2 regions of the Thioalkalivibrio sp. AKL7 genome follow, and region 1 is predicted to be linked to the other one. Evidence: predicted binding sites of a transcription regulator. Region 1 holds the regulator's gene; the other holds the start of a gene.
The links. Region 1 encodes sigma-54, which starts transcription at its own class of promoters, with help from an activator protein. Its sites were predicted from a motif close to TGGCANGNTNCNTGCTT; they were not measured.

Region 1 (5,327 bases):
GGCACCCGCCTGCGCGAGTTCGGCCGTGACGGCCCCCAGTGGGTGGACGACCCGGACCTCGACCTGTTCGCCGAGGGCGGTATCGAATGGCGCTGGACCGCCCCGGCCGCGCTGCATCAACCGGCAGCCGCGACCCTGGACCTGGTGGGCCCTACCCACGGCGTACAGCCGCCCCGCGGCGAACGCGTGGAGACCATCATCGATTCGCGGGATGTTCGCGTCGCCACCGACACCATGGTCGCCACTTCGGATGCCCTTTCCACCCTGAACCAGCCGGGCCTGTTCCAGCGCGGCACCGGTCTGCGCGTGGACTCGCGAGGGGATACCATAGAGTTGTTCCATGACGTGTACTCGCTCTACAGCGAGACGAGCGAGGAGGATCCCGCGCATGACCCCGAATCCCCATAGCCTTCGCCACCGTCCGGGCCAACCGGGTGCCCGCGTGGCGGCGCTCCTGCTGCTCGCCCTGCTGGCCACGCCCGCGCTCGCCCAGCAGGGCTCGGGCCCGGCGCTGCCGGTGGAGATCACTGCCGACCGCGCGGAGATGGACGAACGCCAGGGGCTGGGGACCTACACCGGCGACGTGATCGTGATCCGCGGCGACATGACCCTGGAGGCCGACAAGGTCTACGTGCGCACCCGCGATCGCCGCCCCTACGAAATGGAGGCCCACGGCGAGCCGGCACGCCTCGAATCACCCGATCCGGAAACCGGAGAGATGCGCATTGCCACCGCCCTGCGCATCGACTACCTGCTGAACGAAGACCGCATGATCCTCACCGACCAGGCCCATGTGATCACCACCAGCGAGGAGGCGCGCGGCAAGCGCATCACCTACGACCTGACGACCGACGTGATCGAGGCCGAACGCGGCGAAGGCGACAGCGAGCGCGTGCGCATCACCATCCAGCCGCGCGACGACGAATGAACGCCACCGCCCCCAGCCCATCCGCCACATCGGCACAAACCAACGACCGCCTGATCGGACGCGAGCTGACCAAGCGCTACGGCCAGCGCACGGTGCTGGACCAGGTGGACGTCGACCTCGCGCCCGGCGAGGTGGTCGGCCTGCTGGGCCCGAACGGGGCCGGCAAGACCACCTGCTTCTACAGCCTGGTCGGGCTGATCCGCCCCAATGCCGGGCGCATCACCCTGGGCGAGCGCGATATCACCCGCGCCCCCATCCACGTGCGCGCGCGCGCCGGCCTCGGCTACCTGCCGCAGGAGGCCTCGATCTTTCGCCGCCTGAGCGTGTGGGACAACCTGCAGGCCGTGCTCGAGCTGCGCCCCGGGCTGGATCGCCACGAGCGCCGCCGCATTGGCGATGCGCTGATCGAGGAGTTCCAGCTCGAGACCGTGCGCCACAGCCCGGGCATCGCGCTGTCCGGCGGCGAACGGCGCCGCGCCGAGATCGCCCGCGCCCTGGCCGGGGATCCGAAGTTCATCTGCCTGGACGAGCCCTTCGCCGGGGTGGACCCGATCTCGGTGGGCGACATCCAGGACGTGATTCGGCATCTCGCCCAGCGCGGCATCGGCGTACTGATCTCCGATCACAACGTGCGCGAGACCCTCGGCATCTGCCACAGGGCCTATATTCTTAGCGAAGGCCGCCTGCTGGCCGCCGGGACACCGGACGAGCTGCTGGCCGATCCCCAGGTGCGCCGGGTCTATCTCGGCGAGAACTTCCGCCTGTGAAAGCGCCCCACATGCGGCCCGGTCGGTGCACAAACCACAAGGCAGGCTTTAAGATTCCATCAATGCCCACCCTCGCCCCGCATACCCGATGCTGAAACCCGGCCTGAATCTGCAGCTGGGTCAGACGCTGACCATGACCCCGCAACTGCAGCAGGCGATCCGCCTGTTGCAGCTGTCCACGCTCGAGCTCCAGGTGGAGATCCAGCAGGCGCTGGAGAGCAACCCCATGCTCGAACAGGTCGAGGACGAAGAGGCCGAGGCCGACACCGAGCGCCTGAACCAGGACGGCGAGCTGGTGGAAGGCGATCGCATGGAGGCCACCACCACCAGCGACGACGTGATCCCCGAGGAACTGACGACCGACAGCCGCTGGGACGACATCTACGAGCCGGCCCCGACACCCAACAAGGGCGTGGATGACCGCGACCCGCTGGAAAACACCAGCGACGACGACGGTGAGGGCCTGCAGGATCACCTGCTGTGGCAGCTGCATCTGAGCCATCTGACACCGCGCGACCAGCGCATCGGGGCGGCCCTGATCGACGCCATCAGCCCCGACGGCTATCTCGAGGGCGACCTCGACACCCTGGCCGAGACCATCAGCCGAGGCGAGGATGAAACCGTCGGCGTCGACGAGGTCGAGGCAGTGCTCCACTGGATTCAGCAGTGCGACCCGCTGGGGGTCGGCGCGCGCAACCTGCGGGAGTGCCTGGAGATCCAGCTACGCGAACTGGCCCCGGACGCCCCGGCCCGCGAGGCCGCACGGGCGATCCTGGAACACGGCATGGACAGCCTGGGCAAGCGCGACTACAAGGCCCTGCAGCGCCAGTCCGGCGTACGCGACCCGGACGAACTGGCCCGCGCACTGGATCTGATCCGCACCCTGAACCCGCGCCCCGGCGCACAGATCAGCTCCGCCACCTCGGAATACGTAGTCCCGGATGTCTACGTGCGCCACACCACCGAGGGCTGGCGCGTGGATCTAAACCCGGAGATCGCACCGCGCATCCGCATCAACGACCTCTACGCCGGCATGGTGCGCCAAGTCTCGGATGCCCGCGACAGCGCCTTTATGCGCGATCAGCTGCAGGAGGCACGCTGGTTCCTGAAGAGCCTGCACAGCCGCAACGACACCCTGCTGCGGGTCGCCGAGGCGATCGTCCATCGCCAGCAGGGCTTTCTCGAGCATGGCGACGTCGCGATGCAGCCATTGATCCTGCGCGACATTGCCGAGACCCTGGAGATGCACGAATCGACCATCTCGCGGGTTACCACGCAGAAATACATGCACACCCCGCGCGGGGTCTTCGAGTTCAAGTATTTCTTCTCCAGCCATGTCGGCACGAACGATGGCGGCGAGTGTTCCGCCACCGCCATCCGTGCCATGATTCGCGAATTGATTGGCGACGAACCCCCGAACAAGCCGCTCAGCGATGCCCGGCTCGCCCAGGTCCTGTCGGACCGGGGCATCAACGTAGCGCGCCGCACCGTGGCCAAGTACCGCGAGGCGATGCACATCCCTTCATCCAGCGAACGCCGGCAGATGGCCTCGATGCCCACCGGCAGCAAGTAACCAAGGAGTCCTGACCATGCAGATCAACCTGACCGGCCACCACGTGGACATCACCGACGCCCTGCGCGACTACGTCAACGAGAAGTTCGCGAAGCTGGAGCGCCACTTCGACAAGGTCATCGACGTCCACGTCGTGCTGACCCACGAGAAGACCCGGAATCAGCACAACCAGGCCGAAGCGAATCTCCAGGTCAGCGGCAATCACATCCACGCCGAGGCCTCTCACGAGGACATGTATGCCGCGATCGACGCGCTGATCGACAAAGTCGACCGTCAGCTGATCAAGCACAAGGAAAAGGTCAAGGATCACCACCGCGCCGAAGGTGCCCAGCGCAACCGCGAGCAGGCCTCCTGATCCATGACGATTGCCGAGCTGATCACCTCCGAGCGCATTGGCCTGCAACCCGAGTGTTCCAGCCAGAAACGGGCCCTGGAGGCCCTGGCGGACCTCCTCGCCGGCGGAGGTGACGGCACGGGACCGGGGAGCAACGCGATCTTCGAGGCCCTGTCCGCGCGCGAAAAACTCGGATCCACCGGTCTCGGCCATGGGGTTGCGATTCCCCATGGCCGCCTGGCCGATCTCGAGGCGCCGCGCGTGGCCGTGCTGCGCCTGGACAAGGGCGTCGACTTCGACGCCATGGATCACGAGCCGGTCGATATCCTGATCGCACTGCTGGTCCCGGAGGCCGCCACCGGCGACCACCTCGACCTGCTGGCCCAGCTCGCCCGCGGCCTGTCGCAGCCAGACACCATCGGAGCGCTGCGCCGGGCCGGGGATGCGACGGCCCTGGAACAGGAACTCGTGCGCCGCTTCAGCGAGGACTAAGCCCGTGGAACCCGCCGCCAGCCGCGATTCCGGCGCGCAGCGTCTGCCATGAACGAGGCGCTGGGAGAAGGCGGGATCGCCCGCGACATCAACGTGGAGAGCCTGATCCAGGCCATGGGAAACCGCCTGGATCTTCGCTTCGTACACGGCGAACACGCAGCACCCGACCGCAAGCTGGTCGGCGACGACGGGGACGACCTGCCGCTGGCCGGCCATCTCAACCTGATCCGGCCCAACCGCATCCAGATCATCGGCGACTTCGAGGCCCGCTACATCTCCAGCCTCAGCGCCACCCAGTGCAACGACCTGATCCTGGAGATGGCCCGCACTGGGACCACCGCGGTGATCTTCGCCGAGGACACCTGTCCGTTCTCGGAGATGCCCGACGCCCCGCAGGAGGCGCTGCCGCTGATCCTGTGCTCCAGCACCAGCAGTCACGAGATCATCTCGCTGCTGCGCTATTTCCTGCAGCAGCGCCTGGCCCATTTCGAGGTGCGCCACGGCGTGTTCATGGAGATCCTCGGGATCGGGGTGCTGATCAGCGGCGCCTCCAGCGTCGGCAAGAGCGAGGTCGCACTGGAACTGATCTCGCGCGGGCATCGCCTGATCGCCGACGATGCCCCCGAGTTCGCGCGCATTGCGCCCGACATCGTGCGCGGCCACTGCCCGGCCCTGCTCCAGGACCTGCTCGAGGTGCGCGGTCTTGGGGTGCTCAACATCCGCGCCATGTACGGCGATTCCGCGATCAAGGGCGGCAAGTACCTGCGCCTGATCATCGACCTGCGCGATCATGGCGAACCCTCGCCGGTCCCCGATGACCGGCTGAACGGGCGCCGCGGCGAGATCGATATCCTCGGCCTGCGCGTCCCCTTGATCAGCCTGCCGATCGCGCCGGGGCGCAACATCGCGGTGATGATCGAGGCGGCCGTGCGCAACCACATGCTGCACATGCAGGGCTATATCGCTGGCGACGACCTGCGCGCACGCCAGCGCCGCCAGATGAGCGGCGAGACGGAGGAGCCGCCCTACCATCGCGCGGTGCCCGCCACTACGGTCCCCAACCCGGACCCGGAGGGCTGAATCGGCCATGCGCCTGCTAATCGTCAGTGGCCTGTCCGGGTCCGGCAAGACCGTGGCCCTGCACACCCTGGAGGATGCCGGCTACTTCTGCGTCGACAACCTCCCACTGCCGCTGCTGCCGGACCTGATTAATCAGGTCCGGCAGGGCCACTA
Region 2 (5,327 bases), on a different contig from region 1:
GGCGATGGATCAGGTAGGGCATTGGCGTGAGAATGTGCGATCCATCGATTCCGCCGCGTTGCGACCCCAGATCCAGGTTGTCGCGCACCGTGCCCCAGGAGGACTGCTTCAGCACCTGCACATCGGGCATGCCGTGAGCGGCGAAAAAGCCCTTCTCCAGCGCAATGAACAGCGGTGCGGCATCCGTCAGCGCGATGAAGCCGAGCTTCGCCTCGGTGGTCTCCGGCTTGCCATTGCCGGCCTTCGCATAGCCCCAGGGCGCCGCGCCCGAAAGGCCCATTGCCGTGGCGCCGATTCCGGCGGCCATGCCGCCCAGGAAACGCCGGCGCGACAGGCCGGAGGTGTTCTTCGTGTCGTTCGTTTGATCGGTCATTACGGGTTCACTCCCCTTGTCAGCAAACACATCCCAAAAACGACAAAAGGCGTCGCATCAGCCCGGCCGCTTGTGCAGCCGGGTGATGGACGCCTTTGTCCAGTCTCACGGGAGCCCCGGTCATCGGGTCTCCCTGTTGTCAGGCGACGAACCGCCGTTGGCTCGTCTTGCCCATACTCCTGCAGGAGGTGTGCCAATTAGCCGTTGCTAGGCGACCATGCGGGAAACAATCGCCACGTGGCGCGGAAAAATCGGATGGTTTCGAACACCGGGTCGAACGCTTGCGGGAAGCCCGAAGTCCGGAAGCCGATCCCTAAGGCACCAGCCTGGGGCGCACTTGCGGTGCAGTTGACCTGCAATAGTGCGCTGCCAGAGGGCGACCTAACCCGCCGTAGGAGCCGCCTTGGCGGCGAAGCCCCTGCCCGCGCCGGACTTTGGCAGGGGCTTCGCCGCCAAGGCGGCTCCTACAGGCCCTTCCCCAGCAGGTCGGACATGGCGACGGTCGCCTCGGCCACCTCGGCCAGACGCCGGTTCTGGTTCATCGCAGTCTGGCGCAGGAGCTTGTAGGCCTGGTCCTCCGTCAGGCCGCGATGCTGGATTAGCAGTGCCTTGGCTCGCTCAATCGTCTTGCGCTCGGCCAAGGCCTGGCGCGCCGCCTGCAGCTCGTCCTCCACCGACTGCAGACGACTGGCCTGGCGTTGCACCAGGTCCATCACCGAATGTCCGACGATCGGCACATTGAGCGGGTTATCGCCGCCCACGCCGTCGGAATCCAGCCCCTCGGGCGCACCGAAGAACACCGCATACGGCACGCTGTCACGCAGCTCCGACTCGGCCAGCTGCGCGATACGGTCACGCACCGCACCCAGGTCCGCGCGATCCGCCGCGATACGCGCCGAACAGCACTCGTTCAGATGCATCTCCAGCCGGTCCTCGATCTCCTTCATCGCGTCGATCCGCGCGGTGGCGCAGGCAAACCAGGCCTCGGCCCGCGCCGGGTCCGGCTGGCCATCGGCCTGGGTGCAGGCCTGACGGCGCAGGCGCTCGACCTCGGCCGCGAAGCTCGCGCCCTGCAACTGACGCCAGGCACCGCAGGCCGATTCCGGGGCAAACTCGGAGAAGATGTGAAACGAACGCTCCTGGGCATCGATGCGGTGCAGCAGGGCCTGACGCAACTCGCCGTCGAACACGCCCTGGCCAAAGCCGGCCGCGCCGATCGCACGCTCCTGACCCGCAAGCTCCTTGCCCTGCATGAAGTTCAAAAGAGCGACCAGTGCACCGGAGACCTCCGGGTCGGTAGCCGAGTCCGCAGCCTCGAATACCACGCCCAGAAGCGAACGGATCAGTTCGCTGAAGCCGCGCATCGCCTCCATTGGCGAAAGCGTGCGCTCGTTGACCTCCTCGCGCAGGCTGGGCAGCCCGGACAGTCCGTGCAAGGCCAGTGCCATGCGTCCCAGCAACCGGCCGCGTGCATGGGCACAGGCCCCCGGCTGTAACCAGCCATCAAGGTGTTCGCGAAAGGCCGCCGCCGTGGTGTCGGATTCGGTTCGATACTGCCCCAGCTCCTCGGCATAACGCTGGCCAGCCGAGCCGATCCAGAGGCTGGAAGCGCCGCGTTCACGCTGCAGTTGATGCACCAGGGCACGGATGCGCCCGACCAGTTGCACGGCCTCCAGCAGGCGCTCCAGGCTCACTACCTCGCATTTGCGCGAGGCGACCAGGAAATCGCCAATAGCCTCTTCATACGAAACGCTCGGGGACGGGGTATTCTGGGGGAGATTCTGACTCATGCTCATGATCCGCGGATGCCTCGCGGAACAAACAAGCACGCGATGTGCCAGTTCGGGGCACTGGCAGGGGCGGGAGATCAGAACGAGCGGGGGATCACACCCCCGCCCGCGAGCAACGATGAACGATCAGAAGCTCATCGAGCGGTCGAACTCGGCGACGGCCTGCACGTACTGGCCCATGCCGGCCATCTCGGCGTTCGGCAGGAAGTTGTGTTCGCCGACGTCGCGGCCCTTGGCGCAGGCCTCGCAGGCCCAGAACGGGACGCCTTCACTGACCAGTGAATCGACGATGTCCTTCATTGCCGGCATGTTGTGGCCGACGATCTTGTCGTAGACATTGCGGTTGGCGATGTTCACGGCCTCGCCCTGCAGCCAGACGGTCACGTCATGGCCCTGCTGCTTGGCCACGTTGGCGGCGATCATGCCGAGCGTCGCACGGGTGGGGTCGTCGGTACCGGCGGTGACAGCAACAATAAAGCGCATGGGGTTCTCCTGAGTGCTTGAAACGTGCTGCAACCGTAGCGGCAGGCACGCCCGGCGTCGATTTCCCACAAGCCGCGGAGAAACACTCGGATCAGGGCCTGCCCCTCGCCGTAACGCTGGTCCGGTAGAGCTTGAAGGCCATCAGCAGCCAGGGGATGGCGTGCATGACCAGGTCGAGGATGTCCCACAACCGGTTCAGCTCGCCGGCCAACAGCCAGCGCAGCTTCTCCGCGACATGCGGCTCGGGGATCCAGGGGGCCAGGCCCAGCGTGGCCACCAGCAGGGCAAACAGCCACAGCGGTGCGCGATCGACCCAGCGTACGAAGGCTTTCATCGCGCGCATCCTACCCAAGGCCCGCGCACGGCGCAGCCCGTTCTTGCCGGTAACGGGGCCGCCTTCTACACTTTTGCCTGCTTCAGGGGGGCGCGACGCGGCAGGCCCGGGAACCCCCTGGCCTCACCGCTGCCCGCATTGGCCGCCTGGCCCGGAAGACCATCATGGAAGCCCTGCTCGTCTCCACCGTCATCGTCGCCATCGCCGAGATGGGCGACAAGACCCAGCTCCTCGCGCTGCTCCTGATCTGCCGCTACCAGCAGACCTGGCCCATCATCTGGGGCATCGTGGTGGCGACCCTGGCCAATCACTTCCTCGCCGCGCTGGCCGGCGTCTGGATCGGCGCGAGCGTGCCGGACGCGTGGCTGCGCTGGGGGCTGGGGCTCGGCTTCATCGTCATGGCCGCCTGGGTGCTGGTGCCGGATAGCGAGGACGAGCTGCCAGCCCCCTCGAAACACGGCGTGTTCTGGACCACCACGGTGCTGTTCTTCCTGGTCGAGATGGGCGACAAGACGCAGGTGGCTACCGCCGCGCTGGCCGCGACCTTCGACAACCTGATCCTGGTCGTGATCGGCTCGACCATCGGCATGGTCGTGGCCAATGCGCCGGTCGTATGGCTGGGACAGCGCTTCGCCTGCCACCTGCCGCTGCGGCTGCTACGCGCGCTCGCCGCGCTGCTGTTCTTCGCCCTGGGCCTCGGAGTCCTGCTCGCCTGGGTCTGACTCCGAGCGCAGCATCTTCTGTCCCAGCCAGATGCGCCGCACCAGGCGCGGTAGCAACAGCAGCAATGCCAGCACCGCGAGCAGCGCCAGACCCAGTTGCACCCCGCTGTCGGCCCCGCTGGCCACCTCGCGGGTGGCATGCCCCAGCCAGGCATAGGCGAACAGGCCCGGGATCAGCGCCACCACCGTCGTCAGTGCAAACACGGGCAGCGGCAGGCGCACCAGTCCCAGGGCATAGTTGGTGGGCGCAAACGGAAACACCGGCACCAGCCGGGTCAGGGCCACCACACGCCAGCCCTCGGCCTCTACATCCTCGCGCAGCCGGGTACTGCGCGGCCCCATGCGCGGGACCAGCCAGGGTTGCAGCCAGGTGCGGGCCAGCATGAAGGCGATGACCGCCGCCACGGTGGCCGCCAGCAGACTAAGGGCGCCACCGGTGAAGGGGCCGAACAAGGCGCCGCCCAGCAGGATCCAGAAGGTGCTCGGCAGCGGGAACAGGGCCAGCACGACAAACGCCAGCACGAATACCAGGTAGGCCCCAGGGCCCCAGCTGAGCAGCCAGACCTCCAGCTCGCCCAGCGGAACGCCGAGGCTGGGCCACTCGGTGGTCAACAGGATCCACGCCAGCGAGATCCCGAACAGGATCGCCGCGACCGTCAGCCAGCTCTTGTGATGTCGAATCCTCATGTCACCCCGTCAGCCCCCGTCCCCGGGATCTTCACCGCCGGCGCGCAGACGCTCCAGACGCTCCGCCAGCGCGCGCTCGGTACCATCCCGGCGCGGACTGTAGAAGCGCGCTTCTTCCAGCCCTTCGGGCAGATAGACCTGTCCACGCGCAAACCCGTCCGGTTCGTCGTGGTCGTAGCGATACCCGGCACCGAAGCCCTCGGCACGCATCAGCTCGGTCGGGGCATTGCGCAGGTGCAGGGGCACGCCCGCGCTGCCGCTGTCGCGGATCGCGGCCCGCGCGCCGTTCAGCGCGGCATAGGCGCTGTTGCTCTTGGGTGCGGAGGCCAGTTCGATCACTGCCTGTACCAGCGCCAGATCGCCTTCCGGCCGGCCCAGACGTTCCATGGTCTGCCAGGCCGCCAGCACCCGCGCACCGAGGCCAACCGCGGCCAGGCCAATGTCCTCGTAGGCCATGCGCAGCAGGCGACGACCGAGGTAGTCCGGGTCACAGCCCGCATCCAGCATGCGGGTGAGCCAGTACACCGCGGCGTTCGGATCGGACCCGCGCACGGATTTGTGCAGGGCGGAGATCTGGTCGTAGAAGGCATCGCCCTGACGGTCGAAGGCCAGTGACTGCGCCCCCATCACCGCGCGCAGCGCGTCGCCGGTGATGGCGCCATCGCGCGCCAGGTCCGAGGCGGTCTCCAGCCAGTTCAGGGCACGCCGGGCATCGCCATCGGCGGCGCGTGCAAGACGCTGACGCTCCTCTGGGTCCAGCGTCAGGCCACGCCCGCCCAGACCGCGCTCGGGGTCATTGAGGGCCCGGTCGATCAGGGCCTCGATGGCCTCCGCCCCGACCGCCTCCATGCGATAGACCCGCGCGCGCGACAGCAGCGCGCTGTTGAGTGCGAACGAAGGATTCTCGGTGGTCGCGCCGACGAAGGTCAGCGTACCGT

Region 2: the regulator sigma-54 is predicted to act here: its motif matches at 2,197-2,213, upstream of G315_RS0109875 (nitrate regulatory protein).

What each region holds. Positions count from the first base shown of each region.
Region 1 is NZ_KB906948.1:347,802-353,128, reverse strand. It holds gene lptC (LPS export ABC transporter periplasmic protein LptC) at 1-408, shown strand, start outside; gene lptA (lipopolysaccharide transport periplasmic protein LptA) at 389-928, shown strand; gene lptB (LPS export ABC transporter ATP-binding protein) at 925-1,695, shown strand; gene G315_RS0104550 (RNA polymerase factor sigma-54) at 1,784-3,268, shown strand; gene hpf (ribosome hibernation-promoting factor, HPF/YfiA family) at 3,285-3,623, shown strand; gene G315_RS0104540 (PTS sugar transporter subunit IIA) at 3,627-4,094, shown strand; gene hprK (HPr(Ser) kinase/phosphatase) at 4,143-5,174, shown strand; gene rapZ (RNase adapter RapZ) at 5,182-5,327, shown strand, end outside.
Region 2 is NZ_KB906952.1:19,417-24,743, forward strand. It holds gene G315_RS0109870 (CmpA/NrtA family ABC transporter substrate-binding protein) at 1-373, opposite strand, end outside; gene G315_RS0109875 (nitrate regulatory protein) at 838-2,163, opposite strand; gene G315_RS0109880 (DsrE family protein) at 2,290-2,646, opposite strand; gene G315_RS0109885 (hypothetical protein) at 2,738-2,980, opposite strand; gene G315_RS0109890 (TMEM165/GDT1 family protein) at 3,145-3,702, shown strand; gene G315_RS0109895 (TVP38/TMEM64 family protein) at 3,637-4,389, opposite strand; gene G315_RS0109900 (replication-associated recombination protein A) at 4,399-5,327, opposite strand, start outside.